Regions from separate parts of the Bacillus sp. SSR7 genome, predicted to be linked through region 3. Evidence: riboswitches for the same ligand, from Rfam matches in the RefSeq annotation. Region 3 holds a riboswitch; each other region holds the start of a gene.
The links. Region 3 has a riboswitch for thiamine pyrophosphate ahead of tenA (thiaminase II). Riboswitches for the same ligand answer to the same signal wherever they lie in the genome.
Positions count from the first base shown of each region.

Region 1 (4,208 bases), on a different contig from region 3:
TTTCGTATAGTTCTTCATTTCTGAAATGAATACTTCTTTTTTCAGTTTACCCTTTGCAATTGCCTCTAGCTTTTGTTCCCACTCACCAGTTAGTGTAGGTGATTTTAACTCTTCTGGTACTAAATCAAGTAACTGACGGCCTTTTGAAGTAATGTGAATATCTTTACCACGTTTTTCAATTAAGAACGAATTGAATAGCTTGTCGATAATATCAGCACGCGTTGCTACAGTACCTAATCCACCAGTTGATTTTAATGTATCAGCAAGTTGTTTATTTTGCGTATCCATATATTTTGTAGGGTTTTCCATTGCTGAAAGTAAAGTAGCCTCGTTAAAACGTGCAGGTGCTTTCGTTTGGCCTGATGTTTGCATAATTAATTTTACAGTTAATGTATCGCCTTTTTCGATGCGAGGTAAAAGCTGCTCTTTAACATCATCAGTTACATCATCATCTTCAAAGCGATTTTCGTATACTTCCTTCCAGCCGGCATGTAAAATTGTTTTTCCGCGTGCAATGAATGTTTCATTACCAACCTTTGTGCGTAACGTTAGTTGTTCGTATTCGAATGCTGGGAATAAAACAGCTAAGAAGCGTTTTACAACTAAATCATAAATTTTACGTTCTTTATCTGTGAAGGCTGAGAAGTTAACGTATCCTTCTGTCGGAATAATTGCGTGGTGATCGCTTACTTTACTATCATCAACAAATGATTTATTAGCCTTGATAGGCTTTTGTAATACTTTATGTGCTAAGGAACGGTACTCTCCAACACCACATGCTTTTAGACGTTCTGGAAGTGTTCCAACGATATCAGATGAAATATAGCGCGAATCTGTACGAGGGTACGTTAGCACTTTGTGTTGCTCATATAATTTCTGCATAATGTTTAATGTTTCTTTCGCAGAGTAACCGAACTTTTTATTGGCATCACGTTGTAATTCAGTTAAATCGTAAAGACCAGGAGAAAATGATTTCTTCTGTTTTTTATCAATTTCCACAACAGTAGCATTATGTTTATCTAAAACTTTTACAATACCATCAATTTTTTCTTTATTAAAACTGCGGCTATTGCCATTTGCATCTTGCCAAGTTAGTTTTAACTGATTCGTAGTTTGCGCTTCAATGCCGTAGTAAGTTTGGGCTTTGAAGTTCTTTATTTCATCTTCACGATTAGCGATCATAGCAACAGTAGGTGTTTGTACGCGGCCGCAATTCAGCTGGGCATTAAAGCGAGTTGTTAAAGCTCGAGTTGCGTTAAGACCGATATACCAGTCAGCTTCTGAACGTGCAACTGCTGAAGCATATAAATTGTCATATGCCTTACCTGGTTTTAAATTTGCAAAACCATCTTTAATTGCTTTATCAGTAACAGATGAAATCCATAAACGTTTGATTGGTTTGTTAATTCGAACCTTATCAATAATCCAACGAGCAACTAATTCTCCTTCGCGTCCAGCGTCTGTCGCTACAATAATTTCATTTACATCTTTTCTAAGTAGCTGACTTTTTACAGCATTAAATTGTTTCCCTGTTTGTTTAATAACTGTTAATTTCAAACGCTCAGGTAGCATCGGTAAATCTTCTAAATTCCACTTTTTATATTTCACATCGTAGCTTTCTGGATCTGCTAATGTAACGAGGTGACCTAAAGCCCAAGTCACAATATATTTACTACCTTCAAGGTAGCCGTTTCCCTTTTTATCGCACTTCAGTACGCGAGCAATATCTCGTGCAACGGAAGGCTTTTCAGCGATTACAACGCTTTTTGACATATTAAAAACATCCTTTCAAATTTCCATACGTTAACTATAGCATACATCTTCTTGAGATTCAGTTTCACTCTAGATTTGAACGCTTTTTAGTGGAGTGAACAAAATCTGTTCGAAATCAAATGATATCGACAGAACATAGTATGCACCATGATGAGACTATGAAAAAAGATACTTATTTATTATGCTTATTGTTTTATCAGTTTCTTCTATATGAAATAGAAAAGTAAAGAACTTGTTATTTTACTAGAATAAGAGTAGACTTTGAAGTAGATGAATAATAAGCACATGGGAGTTTGTGGATACAAACTGAGAGTATGACTAATCCGTCATTGACCATTTGAACCTGTTGGATAATGCCAGCGTAGGGAGAAGTGTAAAAGCACATGTTCAGGCACTTTGCGTACGCGCAAAGTGCCTTTTTGTGTATCTCCCATCACTATAGTTAGGGGATGAGAAAGATGAATATGAAAGAAATTAGTAAAGTAGTGGATTTGGTGAGAGAATCTAATCCGCTCGTTCATAATATTACAAATGTTGTTGTAACGAATTTTACAGCTAACGGTTTGTTAGCGCTAGGAGCATCGCCTGTAATGGCGTATGCAAAAGAAGAAGTGGCAGAAATGGCTAGCATTGCTGGAGCGTTAGTAATAAATATGGGGACACTTCGTCCTGAAGAAGTAGAAGCGATGTTACTTGCGGGTAAATCAGCAAATGTGAACAATGTACCAGTATTGTTTGATCCAGTTGGTGCAGGAGCAACATCGTATCGAACAGAAGTTGCGAGACATATTCCAGCCGAAATCGATTTAGCAATTATTCGCGGAAATGCAGCTGAAATAGCGAACGTTATTAATGAGAGATGGGAAATTAAAGGGGTAGACGCCGGTGCTGGAAATGGAAATGTCGTAAGTATTGCAAAACAGGCAGCTGATGAATTAAATACAGTTGCGGTGATTACTGGAAAAGAAGATGTTGTTACAGATGGAGAGCGAACGATTCTTATTCAAAATGGTCACCCTATTTTAACGAAAGTTACGGGAACTGGTTGTCTACTAACTTCTGTAATAGGAGCATTTGTAGCAGTAGAAAAGGATTATGTAAAGGCAGCGGTAGCTGCATTAACGTTTTATGGTGTAGCTGCGGAACTGGCAGCTGCTAAGACAGTGGAGCAGGGACCTGGTAGTTTCCAAATTGAATTTTTAAATCAATTAGCAAATACCACTTCAGGTGATATTGAGGAGTATGGAAAGATTGAGATTATATAGTAAGGAGGGGAATTAGATGTCACGTATTACAAAGGCTGAAATGTCTAGGTTGTTATCAGTATATTTTATTATGGGAAGTAACAATTGTACGAAGAAGCCACTACAAGTATTGAGAGATGCACTTGAAGGCGGTATAACAATTTTTCAATTTCGTGAAAAGGGAGAAGGCGCTTTAACGGGAGAGAAACGCATTTGTTTCGCAAAAGAACTACAAGCAATTTGTAAGGAGTACGGTGTACCATTCATCGTAAATGATGATGTGGAACTAGCTCTTGAGTTAGATGCAGATGGCGTGCATGTTGGACAAGATGATGAAGGAATTACTTCTGTTCGTGAAAAAATGGGTGATAAAATTGTTGGTGTATCTACACATACAATTGAAGAAGCACACTGGGCAATTGAAAATGGAGCGGATTATTTAGGTGTTGGCCCTATTTTCCCAACGAGTACGAAAAAAGATACGAAAGCGGTGCAAGGAACGAAAGGTTTAGCTCACTTTAGAGAACAAGGAATTACAATGCCGATTGTTGGAATTGGTGGGATTACAATTGAGAATACAGCTTCGGTTATAGAAGCGGGTGCGGACGGTGTTTCAGTTATTTCTGCGATTAGTTTAGCGGAATCTGCGTATGAAAGTACGAAGAAGCTAGTAGAGGAAGTAAGTAAGAGTTTGTAGAAGAAGGCTATGTAGTATTAAAACGCTACATAGCTTTTTATTTTTTGATATCGGTAGTTAGAAAAAGGGGGAGGATTGTTTGAAAAGGAAACGGTTTGTAGAGTTGCAAAATGAGTTGTTTCGTTTATTCGAAAAAAGGGAATTCGAAGCGATTTATAGATGCATAGATAAAGCAAAAAGGGAGTTTCCTGAAAGAATAGAAAAAACTAGTTTTTGGGAAGCGTGTGCATTTTCGGCAGAAGGTAAGTATGAGGAAGCAATTGTTAGTTTAAACGAAGCTTTAGAAAAGGGGATTTGGTGGAATCCACATACACTTATGCAGGATGAAGATTTAAAGGGATTACGAGAGAAGACAGCTTTTAAAATGATAGTGAAAAAGTGTGAAGAAATCTTTAAGAAACAGCAGCTAACAGCTAACCCGAAGTTATTTACTTATGGAAATGAAAAAGCGAAGGCTGGACTATTTTCTTTACATTGGAGAGGATCACATATAG
Region 1 is NZ_JBVVXV010000008.1:104,228-108,435, reverse strand. Features, by position in the region: gene topB (DNA topoisomerase III) at 1-1,773, opposite strand, end outside; TPP riboswitch at 2,049-2,158, shown strand; gene thiM (hydroxyethylthiazole kinase) at 2,223-3,038, shown strand; gene thiE (thiamine phosphate synthase) at 3,055-3,714, shown strand; gene AC0NJG_RS16080 (alpha/beta hydrolase) at 3,794-4,208, shown strand, end outside.
Region 1: it holds a riboswitch for thiamine pyrophosphate, as region 3 does, so the genes downstream of both, thiM (hydroxyethylthiazole kinase) here and tenA (thiaminase II) in region 3, are expected to answer to the same signal.

Region 2 (4,208 bases), on a different contig from region 3:
TAAAAGAATTTCAAACGGATTTATTATTAAAAGAGAGCAAGCACATACAATATGCAATACAAACAATGGACTATGAAAAAAATGATATTAAATATAAATTATTAATCAAGCCAACAAAAGAAAAAGATGGATCAGTAACTTATATATATGCGATGGCTTCTTTACAGCCTGTAGATGAAGCTGTACAAATGGTGCAAGATTACTACATTTACATCATTGCATTTGTAGTTGTTCTTATTTTTCTAGCGTCATTCTATTATTCAAAACAAATTGCAAAGCCGTTATTAAAAATAAATGATACAACGAAGAAAATAGCGCATTTAGATTTTACAGAAAAAATACCGATTACTTCAAAAGATGAAATTGGTGATTTATCGAAAAATATTAATGTATTATCCAATAAACTCCATTCCCATATTGGACAGCTAGAACAAGATATTGAAAAGGAAAGAAAATTAGAAAAGACGCGGAAAGAATTCATTTCTGGTGTTTCGCATGAACTAAAAACACCGCTGAGTATTATGAAAAGCTGTATTTCTATTTTAAAAGATGGAGTAGCTGAGCATAAAAAGGAGTATTATTTTCAAGCGATGGAACGAGAAGTAGATAAAATGGATACGTTAATTTTGGATATGCTGGAGTTAGCTAAATTTGAGTCAGGTACATATAAAATGAAAAAGGATCCATTTTATATTGATACAGTAATGGAAGATATATGTGAACACCTTTCTGTAGAAATAGAGAAAAAAGAACTTCATGTTCATAAAAATATAGGTCCATTTGAAGTAGTCGCAAATCAAGGCCGGATTGAACAAGTCATCGTGAACTTCATTACGAATGCTATACGTTATACACCAAATAAAGAAGATATTATTATTTCTACAATAGATGAGAAGGATCGTATAAAAGTGTGTATTGAAAATAAAGGTACTCACATTGAAGAAGAGCAATTAGATAAAATTTGGGATCGTTTTTATCGCGTGGATGCAGCTCGTCAACGTTCGCAAGGTGGAACAGGTCTTGGGCTTGCCATTTCAAAGAATATTTTAGAACTACATGATGCTGAATATGGAGTAAAGAATACAGAAGATGGTGTATTATTTTATTTCTACTTATTGAAAAAAGCGTAGATGATGCATGCTACGCTTTTTTAATTTATTTTCATATTATCTTTACTTAATCTTTATTTTCAAGCGATATAATCTGGTTAGAAAATGAGGTTATGTAAGGAGTCGATGAACCGTGCATAGCAATTGGCTAAGTATAATGGTATTTATTTTTCTTTGCGCATTTATTGTTTTTTTAATTGATATTACGATATGAACAAAAAGAGCGCTTATTAAGCGCCCTTTTTGTTTGCATTTATTTGATAAGCATTGATGCTCTTGAATAAGCGTGGTGAAGTAAGGAATAAAAATATAAGTAAAACGGTACATAGAATATAGGAACCAATCATTGTACTACCATTTACGATTAATGAATAAAGCACAGCTGATTGACCTTTCGGCGCATATTGCCCCCAGAAAATAATACCGGCAATAAAGTGACAGAAGTAGCGAGCAAAGCTACCGATAAATGTAGCAAGGATAATATAACCAAGAACTTTTTTTCCTTCGTTTTGTTTTGAAGAAGGTTTGTCTTTACGGCTACCTAAATTTGATTGTTCTAAGTTATTTTCATTAGACGTTAAAAGTGCTTTTTGAATTGGACGATAGAATAAGCCAGCAAATCCGATAAAAGCAAAGGCAATGAAGTACTCAATGAATGCTTGAATAGGTGTTAAAATGTAAGCATCTCCCACGACAATTTGTAATAGTCCCCAAACTAAACCACCTAAGAAAGCTGATTTAAAGCCCCAGCGGTATGCAATAATAAAAATAGGAATCATAGCAAATGAAATGGAACCGCCTGTTGGAAGTTTAATTGATAATGGTAAAATATCGATGACCAGGGCGAAGGCTGCAAGAATAGCAGATTCGATCATCGCTTGTAAATTGGTGTTACGCATGTTGTCTCCCCCTAAATCCAAGTTGTACAAAAAAGAATAGATATCATAGGAGGATACGAAATACGTAAATAAAAATGAGGTATGTATTTCGGACGTTTGCACAATCCCTGCGTTAGCATTAACTAACAGGTTCGAAGGGTCGGAACGAAGTGTTCCCTCTCAGCGACATGGCTCCCCCTGTGATAACGAGATTCTTTATTTGCTACTGTTTATTGTAAGCGAAATGGATGAGAATGGCAAATGAATACAGTATGACAATAATTGAAATAGAATTGTAGCAAAATGTTAATAAATATGAAGTAAAAAGTTATAGTCCAAGTGAAATAGAGTATGATATAATTTTTTTGAAAATAATTATCATTCTCTTCTGAGGGGGAAGTTTATGAGTTTAGTAGATATTAAAATTGGTGAGAAAGTGTTAGTAAAAAGCGTTCATTCTTTAGATCAACTATTAAAGAGAAGACTAGCTGCTTTCGGTCTTTCTGAAGGAAGCGAACTTCGTATGAAACAAAAAGCGATGTTCAAAGGTCCTTGTACATTGGAGTGTCGTGGACAGTTAATTAGTATTCGTCATTGTGACGCGAAAATGATAAAGGTGGAATTAGCGTGAATAAGGTTGCTTTGCTAGGGAACCCGAATACAGGGAAGACATCGTTATTTAATGCACTTACTGGTTCTTATGAGTATGTAGGAAACTGGAGTGGTGTAACAGTAGAAAAGAAGGTTGGTAAATTAAAAGATAAGCAAGGAACATTAATTGATTTACCAGGCGTTTATGACTTGAATCCAGTTTCACGTGATGAAGGTGTTGTAACAAACTTTCTACTAACAGAAGAATTTCAGCATATGTTAAATATTGTGGATTCCTCGCAGTTTGAACGAAATATGCATTTAACGTTGCAATTACTTGAATTTGGTAAGCCAGTTTCAATTGGTTTAAATATGATTGATGTGGCGAAGCAAAGAGGAATTGTAATTGATGTAAAACGATTATCAGAACAATTAGGTGTAACAGTCGTTCCTGTCGTTGCAAGAAGTGGAAAAGGCTGTGAAGAACTACTTGCGACTCTTAAAGAAAATGACAAAAAAGAGAAAAAGCCATTCCTTATTTCATATGGTGTACAAATGGATGAAGGAATCGAAGAGGTAATTTCTCTTTTAGAGAAAGCGAATTATGAGCATCCAAGATGGTTAGCTCTTCAATTTTTAAGTAATAACGAAGTAGTAGAAAAAGAAATGAAAGCATTACCAATTTATAAGGAACTTGTAGCCATTCGATCTCGCTTAGAAAGAAAACTTGATTGTACGTTGGAAGAGCACATTTACAAAACTCGTGAAGCGTATATTGAAAAGTTAAAAACAAATGTTATGAAGCATGAGAAAGAAGGGAAAATTCCTTTTTCAGAAAAAATTGATAGATTAATTACACATAAAATTTTAGGACTTCCAATCTTTTTAGCAGTTATGTTTTTTATTTTTCAGGTTACGTTTACGTGGATTGGTACACCATTATCTGATATGTTAGATGAGTTTTTTGGTGGAAAGCTTACGGATTGGGTGACAGCTGGACTTACAAGTGTTGGAGCTTCTGATTTTATTCAAGCACTCGTTACAGAAGGTATTATTGCCGGTGTTGGTGCCGTATTAGTATTCGTTCCACAAATCTTTGCATTATTCTTTTTCATTTCATTATTAGAAGACTCAGGGTATATGGCGCGAATTGCAGTTGTTATGGATAGAATTATGGAATTCTTCGGCTTGAATGGAAAAGCGTTCATTCCAATGATTATCGGTTTCGGATGTAATGTTCCAGGTATTATGGCAGCGAGAACGATTGAACAAGAAAAAGAACGTTTACTTACAGTTCTTGTAACGCCATTTATGTCTTGTTCGGCACGTTTACCTGTATATGCGTTATTTGCGGGCGTATTCTTCCCGCATAGTCAGGCGACTGTTGTGTTTTCTTTATATGTTGCAGGGATTGTCCTTGCGTTATTAGTTACAAAAATTATGTCTCTTACCATTTTAAAAGCGGAAAAGTCTATTTTCGTCATTGAACTACCTCCTTATCGCGTGCCACAAGCAAAAACATTATGGCTGAGCACATGGGAGAAAGGGAAAGGATTTGTTCGTAAAGCAGGTACATTTATCTTCGGTGGTTCTGTTGTCATTTGGCTATTAAATTATGCAGGTCCATCAG
Region 2 is NZ_JBVVXV010000018.1:71,194-75,401, reverse strand. Features, by position in the region: gene AC0NJG_RS24470 (sensor histidine kinase) at 1-1,130, shown strand, start outside; gene thiT (energy-coupled thiamine transporter ThiT) at 1,340-2,008, opposite strand; TPP riboswitch at 2,095-2,196, opposite strand; gene AC0NJG_RS24460 (FeoA family protein) at 2,391-2,618, shown strand; gene feoB (ferrous iron transport protein B) at 2,615-4,208, shown strand, end outside.
Region 2: it holds a riboswitch for thiamine pyrophosphate, as region 3 does, so the genes downstream of both, thiT (energy-coupled thiamine transporter ThiT) here and tenA (thiaminase II) in region 3, are expected to answer to the same signal.

Region 3 (4,208 bases):
AACATCGCTAGCCCTACCCCAAGTACGATAGAAATAGCCACTCCTATTAAAACGACATATAATGTTGCAGGCAAATGAACCGTAAATAATATATCTTTTAGTTTCCATATTTTCATTACAATTGCAGACGGTGACGGTAAAATGTACATTTCATCTACAATTCTTGCGCCTACTTCCCAAAGAGCAAGTAAAATACTAGAAAGCGTAAGAGCAGGTAATAGCTCCTTCAACCGGTTCATCATACGAGTACCTGCCTTTGCAACATACTAAGGAGCTCATCTTTAAGCGCTATCACTTCAGGCTTATATAAATCTTTTCTTGTCCGATTACGATCAAGCGGTACAATCCTCTCGGTTAAAGTAGTTATCGGTTGATTTTCTACAACGAAAATTCGATTAGAAAGAAACAATGCTTCTTCCACATCATGAGTGATAAATAAAATTGTTTTTTCCCACTCTTTCCATTGTTCAAACAACCATTCTTGCAAAGATGCCTTCGTTAAAGCATCCAACGCGCTAAACGGTTCATCTAACAGCAATATCTCCCCGCCTGTTAATAAAGTTCGAATAAAGGATACGCGTTGTCTCATACCACCAGATAAATCTTTCGGATATTTTGTCTCATACCCTTGTAAGCCAAATTTATGCAATAGTTCCTTTGCCCTTATTTGTGCTTCTTTCTTCTGTACACCTTGGCACTCTAACGGTAGGGCAGCATTCTCAATAATCGTTCTCCACGGCAGGAGCATATCTTTTTGGGGCATATACCCTACAGGATGGCTCTTTGTTTCTTTCAGCTCTATCTGTCCCGTACTTACTTCTTCTAAACCTGTAATAAGGCGAAATAAAGTACTTTTCCCGCATCCACTCGGTCCGATAATACTTACAAACTCTTTATCTTGTATAGAAGCATTTAATTCATTGATGATTGGCTTCTCATCATAATGAAAAGAAACATTATGAAACTGTAGTATGTTCTTGCTCCTCAAATCCCCACATCTCCTTACGATAGGACATATCCCAGAATAAATATTCAAATCGACTGGAATATAGGAAAATCTCTTCTAATCGATCTAGCTCTTTTTCAGACTTTCCAACTGCCATTTCATTTAATAAATCGATTAACCAAATACAAAGGTTACCGTATTCTTCAGAACTATATCCTTGAATCCACTCACCAAAGAATTCATGATCCCTTGCTCCAGGAATATCATTTAAACGCTTTCCAATTTCCCAGTAGCTCCACATACATGGAAGAAGTGCTGCTATTAATTCTGCAAGTGTGCCATTTTGAGATACAGACATCATGTAATTTGTATAAGCTAGATTTTTAGCAGATGGCTTTGCAGACTCTATCTCCTCTATAGAAATTCCAAGTCTTTTTGCATATTGTTTATGAATTGTCATTTCTCCATTTAATATCCCATCAATTTGTTCAGCAAATTTCCCCATTACTTGTGGATTCGTTGCCTTTACAACACCGATCGCATATAGCTTTGCATAATCTAACAAATATAAATAATCTTGAATAATGTAATACTGAAACTTATCTTTTTCTAATGTGCCATCCCCCATACCTACAACAAATGGATGATTATGACTCATCTCCCAAACTGGTTGTACAGTTTCTAATAATCTATCGCAAAATTTCATTTCTCTATCCCCTTTCAATTTATATATCTAAATAAAAAACCACTTCTAAATAAGAAGTGGTTACAGCAAATAAAATTATAATTTATTCGTTGCTCCACTTCCCTTCGCTAGTATTACCTAGATCAGGTCTGTAAGGGTTAAGGATTATTCCTCTCTCAGCACAACAAGCACCCCTAGTGGTTTCAATATGAAATTTTCAAATAAAAAAGCCCCGTTTCTATACGCAAAGAAACGGGGACTCATTATTAGTGTCCGAATTGCTTCCCTACGCTAGCATAATCTAGATCAGGTAATAAAAAGGATCAAAGACTTAAGGTCTTACTCTCAGCTGGCAACACCAGCTCTCCTAGCAAACTATAAAATTATCACTGTCAGTATAACACCGTAATAAGACATCATCAACTTTTTTAATTTTCTCAATTGTCAACAAAATAACAAAGCCATATAATACTTATATTCTATTTTGGAAATTATTATCCTAATGAATTGGATAAAAATGAATCATTATCCTCAAAAAATTTATTTTTATATTGATTTCATATTACATTTATGTGAATACACCCACTATATTATATCTTTATACTATAATAAAATTACAACTATACAACTAGAGGAGGTCTCTATTATATGAATATGAAAGCTACTGCTTTAACAGCAACTACTGTCGCAATTGCTTCTTTACTTCCTTCTATGGGAGAAACAAATGTACAAACAGCCAACGCTGAACAATTATCTAATGTGAAAACTGGATATGTCAAAGTCGATCAAGTAGCCTTACATACAAAAGATAACACAAATAGCTCATCAATTGATACAATTCGCTTTAATACGAAAGTGAATATACTTGAAACAACTAATGACTGGTATAAAGTATCTGTTAATAATAAAGTAGGTTACGTACAAAAAGATTCTATTCTACTAAAAAACAAACTTCAATCTAATAATCAATATATCGTCAATGCCAATGCATTAAACGTTCGTTCTGAACCTAATCTAGAATCTTCAATTTTAGATGTATTACCAAATGGGAAATTCGTTACCATTCAAGAAGAACAAGGCGAGTGGTATAAAATTTTACATAATGGCAAAACAGGTTACGTACAAAAGGCATTCGTATCTAATGGTTCACAGCCTTTAGTAAAAGGCATCACAGTTCAAAATAATGCGAAATACACAGTTGCAACACCTAAACTTAATGTACGTAGCGACGCTAGTACAAGTAGCGCACTACTTGGTTCATTGCAAAATGGTACACAATTACAAGTAGTGGAAACTGTAGGAACTTGGTATAAAATTCGTTTTGGCACAGGATACGGATACGTGGCAAAACATTATGTAGTGCAAAACCAAACGCAATCACAAGCTCAAACGGCTCAACCTACTTCCATTCCAGCCGTTTTCAAATTCCCTACTCAAGGAAGAATTAGCTCAACATTTGATATGCGCTGGGAACAAATGCATTATGGTATAGATATCGCAGCTCAGGGTAATGTCTCTATCCAGGCGGCGGCGGCAGGTAAAGTCGTGAAATCATATTATTCAGCTAGCTATGGCAATGTTGTGTTCATCGCTCATCAAATAAACGGGAAATTATATACAACAGTCTATGCTCACATGAAAGATCGCACTGTACAAGCTGGTGATCAAGTACAAGCTGGACAATTAGTAGGTCATATGGGAAACACAGGTCATTCATACGGGCAACATCTTCATTTTGAATTACACAATGGAGAATGGAATTTTGAAAAAACAAATGCAGTAAACCCACTGCCATATTTAGTTAGGTAAATTGTATGCCACGCAATATCAATATACCTCTCTTAATTGAATACTTAGCCTTTTTAGGCTTAATCTGTTGCTTAGTAATTTATAATACAAATACTGTATTTTTATCTATTATCATTGCTTTTGTTGCTTTAGAAATTATGATGGAAGCTTTTCAAGTTCAACTAAAACAAAAAATTGCCCATATTTATAATGCCATCTTTCTATTAAGTGCCTTAATAACAAATATTATTAGTAATGGTTTTTATTTATCTACCGTATTTCCCGTATTCTTTATGGCTGTTTTATTAATCATAGCTAGATACATTCATGTTCCTACTAACAAAAAACACGAACAAGAAGCTTAGAAAGAGGAGACACCGTGTATCAATCTTTCAAAGATAATCCGCTAAAATATATATTGAATTTATACAAAAAAACAAATACTTTTTTTGGTATACAAGGAAGCTATACGGCACAATTTCTCCTTTATGGAATGTTATTTCTCGTCTTAATTACATTTTTCTTGCTTTACTAAATTAAAAAGGATCTCAATTATGAGATCCTTTTTAATTTATATAGAAAATGCTCTTTATCCACAAGCATATTTTTCATAAATAAAGCTAAGATTATATTTTTTCTCTAAGCTCATTCTTTGTTCATCATCACACCAATAGAACAGAATATCATGAATCGTTGCATAACGCTTATTTTTAAGAAACAGTTTAAAGAAAGATGGTAAACAGTCATGTAATTGTATAAATATATAATTGCGTAATATTTCTTCTTTAT
Region 3 is NZ_JBVVXV010000019.1:120,381-124,588, forward strand. Features, by position in the region: gene AC0NJG_RS25445 (ABC transporter permease) at 1-239, opposite strand, end outside; gene AC0NJG_RS25450 (ABC transporter ATP-binding protein) at 239-988, opposite strand; gene tenA (thiaminase II) at 957-1,652, opposite strand; TPP riboswitch at 1,735-1,837, opposite strand; TPP riboswitch at 1,898-2,010, opposite strand; gene AC0NJG_RS25460 (SH3 domain-containing protein) at 2,280-3,440, shown strand; gene AC0NJG_RS25465 (hypothetical protein) at 3,446-3,784, shown strand; gene AC0NJG_RS25470 (DUF3965 domain-containing protein) at 4,009-4,208, opposite strand, start outside.

Region 4 (4,208 bases), on a different contig from region 3:
TCGCGTATTTAATTCCTTCTTATCATAATCCAACTGGTATTGTCACGAGTTCGGAGAAAAGAACGGAACTGATGAGATTATTTTCAAAATATAAAATTCCTATTATAGAAGATGGATTTAATGAAGAACTACGTTATTCAGGTTCACATTTAGCACCATTATTAACTTTTGCTGGTGCTGGTAATAATGTGATTTATATTAGTAGCTTTTCGAAGGTACTTTTCCCTGGTTTACGTGTAGGATGGATTATTGCAGATAAAGAACTAATTCATCATTTAGAAAGTGTAAAAAGAGCAAGAACGATTCACACTTCTACATTAGATCAAGCTGTTCTATTTCAATATTTACATGAAGGATATTTTGAAAAATATTTAAAAAAGGCAAGATCAGTTTATAAGAAAAAATATGAGTTAGCTGTTGGGGCATGTAACGAGTACATTCCGTTTCAAAGAATGACCGGTGATGGTGGCCTCCATTTATTTATAGAGTTAGAAGAAAAAATTCATGCCCGTACGCTTTTGCAAAAGTGTTATGAGCAAGGGGTTACATTTTCTCCTGGAGATGTTTTTTATTCTGATGGAGGAGGAGCGAACACGTTTCGATTAGGATTTTCACGTCTGAAAGAAGAAGACATAGTTCGGGGAATCAAAATAATTGGTGATACAATAAAAAATGAAATTTGGAGTTGAGGAAATGAGAATTGGCGTTATTATGGGTGGAGTATCTTCTGAAAAACAAGTATCAATTATGACTGGAAATGAAATGATCGCACATTTAGATAAAAGTAAGTATGAAATAGTTCCAATTACGTTAAACGAAAAAATGGATTTAATCGAAAAAGCGAAGGACATTGATTTCGCGCTGCTCGCATTACACGGAAAATACGGAGAAGATGGGACAGTTCAAGGAACGCTTGAAAGTTTAGGTATTCCATATAGCGGAAGCAATATGTTATCTAGCGGTATATGTATGGACAAAAATATTTCGAAAAAGATTTTACGTTATGAAGGAATAGAAACACCAGATTGGATTGAACTTACAAAAATGGAGGATCTTAATCTTGATGAATTAGATAAATTAGGATTTCCTTTAGTGGTAAAACCAAACTCTGGTGGATCGAGTGTTGGGGTGAAAATTGTCTATGATAAAGACGAATTAATTTCAATGCTAGAAACTGTGTTCGAATGGGATTCTGAAGTAGTAATAGAGAAATATATAAAAGGTGATGAGATTACATGTTCCATTTTTGATGGTAAACAGTTACCTATCATTTCAATTCGACATGCAGCGGAGTTCTTTGATTACAATGCGAAATATGATGATGCAGGTACTATTGAAGAAGTTATTGAACTTCCAGCTGAATTAAAAGAACGTGTAAACAAAGCGTCACTGGCTTGCTATAAAGCATTAAAATGTAGTGTTTATGCAAGAGTTGATATGATGGTGAAAGACGGTATTCCATATGTAATGGAGGTTAATACATTACCAGGGATGACACAAGCAAGTTTACTACCGAAAAGTGCAGGTGCAGCGGGAATTCATTATAGTAAACTATTAGATATGATTATTGAAACTTCATTAAGAGTAAGAAAAGAAGAAGGGTTTTAAGTAGTGGTATTATGAATACTTTTGACAGTAACATGAAGTGTGTTATGATGAATACAATACGATAATTAAATATTTATCCACTAGGGGGGCCTATTATAGGCTGAGATCAAATGGGAATTTGAGACTCTTAGTACCTGATCTGGTTAATGCCAGCGTAGGGAAGTGGAAAAGACATTGCTATTTTATGTATAAATACTGTCAATTTCACTTTCTTTACGCCTGTAAAGAAAGTTTTTTTATTTTAAAGCGTTAATAGCTGTGGATAAATACTTATATTAAATGAATTATTGGAGGAATTTAAATGACTTTTTCACAATCATTGCGTAAAGAAGTAGATTCAATTTGGGAAGCTAGTTTTCATCATCCTTTTGTAAAAAAACTTGGTGAAGGAACGTTAGATTTAGCTAGTTTTCGCTATTACGTGCTTCAAGATTCATATTATTTAAGTCACTTTGCTAGAGTACAAACATTAGGAGCTGCAAAAGCACTGGAATTAGAAACGACAGCTCGTATGGCACACCATGCCCAAAATACATATGAGGCGGAATTATCATTACATGAGAATTTTGCGAAGAAACTAGGGATAACACAAGAAGAAAAAGATAATTTTATCCCTGCTCCAACTGCATACGCATATACTTCACATATGTATCGTGCTGCGTACGAAGGACATTTAGGCGATATCATTGCAGCCATTTTACCTTGTTATTGGTTATATTATGAAATTGGTGAGCGTTTAAAAGAGTGTCAGCCAGAAGAGCCAATTTATAACGAATGGATTTCTGCTTATGGATCTGATTGGTTCCGTACATTAGTTGAAGAGCAAATTACACGGTTAGATACTATCGCTGAAAAAGTAACTGAATCAGACCGTAAGCGAATGAAACAACATTTTATTATTAGTAGTCAATATGAATATTCATTTTGGGAAATGGCTTATACTTTAGAAAAGTGGCCAGTGGATACAGACGTAAAAGATGTAATTGGATAAAAATGAAAGTAACATTATAGATAGGTATGGATAATGCCTATCTATATATTTTTTCTTGCTAGATTTGCGTAAAGTTGATAGTGTTACGGATACGGCAAAATGTCATATCGATAAGTTAGTTAAGTTAATTTTTTGCGCATTAACTGGTTAAACTTCTGCCACATTTATCCCGCTTTAATGGGCAGTAAGACCCCCACCGCAAAATTCAGCGAAAGCAAAGAAGTTAGGCGGGGATCAACTGCCCATAAAAGTCCGATTGGTGAGGGCTGATAATCAGTGGGGATGAAGAAACCCCCCACTGATTAAAGTTTCACTTTATATTACAAACAAACGGATTAACATATTTCGTTACTGCTCCAACTTCAGATGAACAGCGTAATGGAATGAAATTCTACCTTGAACGTAAAGGGTACGGCATCATGGTTATTGAGAAATGAATTGAACTTAGTAAGCATGAAGATATAACACTAGAATTCAAATTTTATAATTTCTATTTATAAAAATGAGCCCATAGTAAAAATAGGTACATAAACAAGGTGCATCATCTAGTGTTAAGTCATACTTTGTTGGTGTATGAATTGAACTTAGTTTATAGCGCTATTTCTACTTAGATTTAACGAACAGAGATATAGGAAAGCATCGATGAGGTTTTATTTTATAAACGGAGGTTATGAAAATGAATCAGTTTCAACAAGAACTACAAGCGTTAAGCCTTAATGATTACCGGTCTGGAGATATTGTGTATTGGGATCAGCAAAACCAATATCCATATTACTATATTGAAGATGCTGCTCGTCGCTGTGGCGGTTGTGGTCGCTGTGGAGGTTGTGGTCGTTGTGGCGGTTGTGCAGGTCGCTGTGGTGGATTCCGTTGTTTTGGTTGCTTCGGTTGTTTTGGTTGTTTTAGTTGTGGCGGTTGTGGCAGCTGTGGTAGTTGCTCTAATTGTTTTAATGGTACTTCTGATGCTATTGTAATATATGAATATTGACTACATTTATTAATAAAAAACATTAGCTTTATACATGTACATGCCGACAAAGAATATAGCTATCGCTAATGGATATATAGGTGTAAATCAAGGTGAGGTAGATAAAGCGATGATTAGATTTAAAATCTAATCATTGCTTTTTTTATGGATTTATCATCAAATGTCTGTCTAATTTAAGGAGTGATTTCTACTAGCTAGTGTGTAGCTAATGAAATTATTACAAATATGTAAGGTTAATGTAATGTTAATAGATAGTAAATTAAGAGGCTTGAGTGTATTTTAAATAGGATTAAAAAGTACTGTTTATCTATATAATAATGGGTAAATAATATTTAATTAGGAAGTGTATTAAAATGATTGAATTTAAATCTATTATCCATTCGTACAAACTAAAGAGAAAAATAGCTAAGGATTTATACGGAAAAAGAGATGAATTGACAATGTTATTAAATGAACTTAATTACATGAAAAGTACTGTAACATCTGAAAAGAAGAAAGATAATATATTATCTCGTTTAGAATTAATTTATCAAAATATGAAATTAGATAAGCTGTATCCTCTTCCAGTTGCTTGTAATAGTAAATTATTGGAACGATTAGAAAAAGAATCTCTACATACTA
Region 4 is NZ_JBVVXV010000001.1:265,600-269,807, reverse strand. Features, by position in the region: gene pdxR (MocR-like pyridoxine biosynthesis transcription factor PdxR) at 1-689, shown strand, start outside; gene ddlB (D-alanine--D-alanine ligase) at 694-1,608, shown strand; TPP riboswitch at 1,681-1,786, shown strand; gene tenA (thiaminase II) at 1,910-2,599, shown strand; partial or broken gene AC0NJG_RS01490 (N-acetylmuramoyl-L-alanine amidase C-terminal domain-containing protein) at 2,914-3,036, shown strand; gene AC0NJG_RS01485 (heterocycloanthracin/sonorensin family bacteriocin) at 3,276-3,587, shown strand; gene AC0NJG_RS01480 (homoserine dehydrogenase) at 3,941-4,208, shown strand, end outside.
Region 4: it holds a riboswitch for thiamine pyrophosphate, as region 3 does, so the genes downstream of both, tenA (thiaminase II) here and tenA (thiaminase II) in region 3, are expected to answer to the same signal.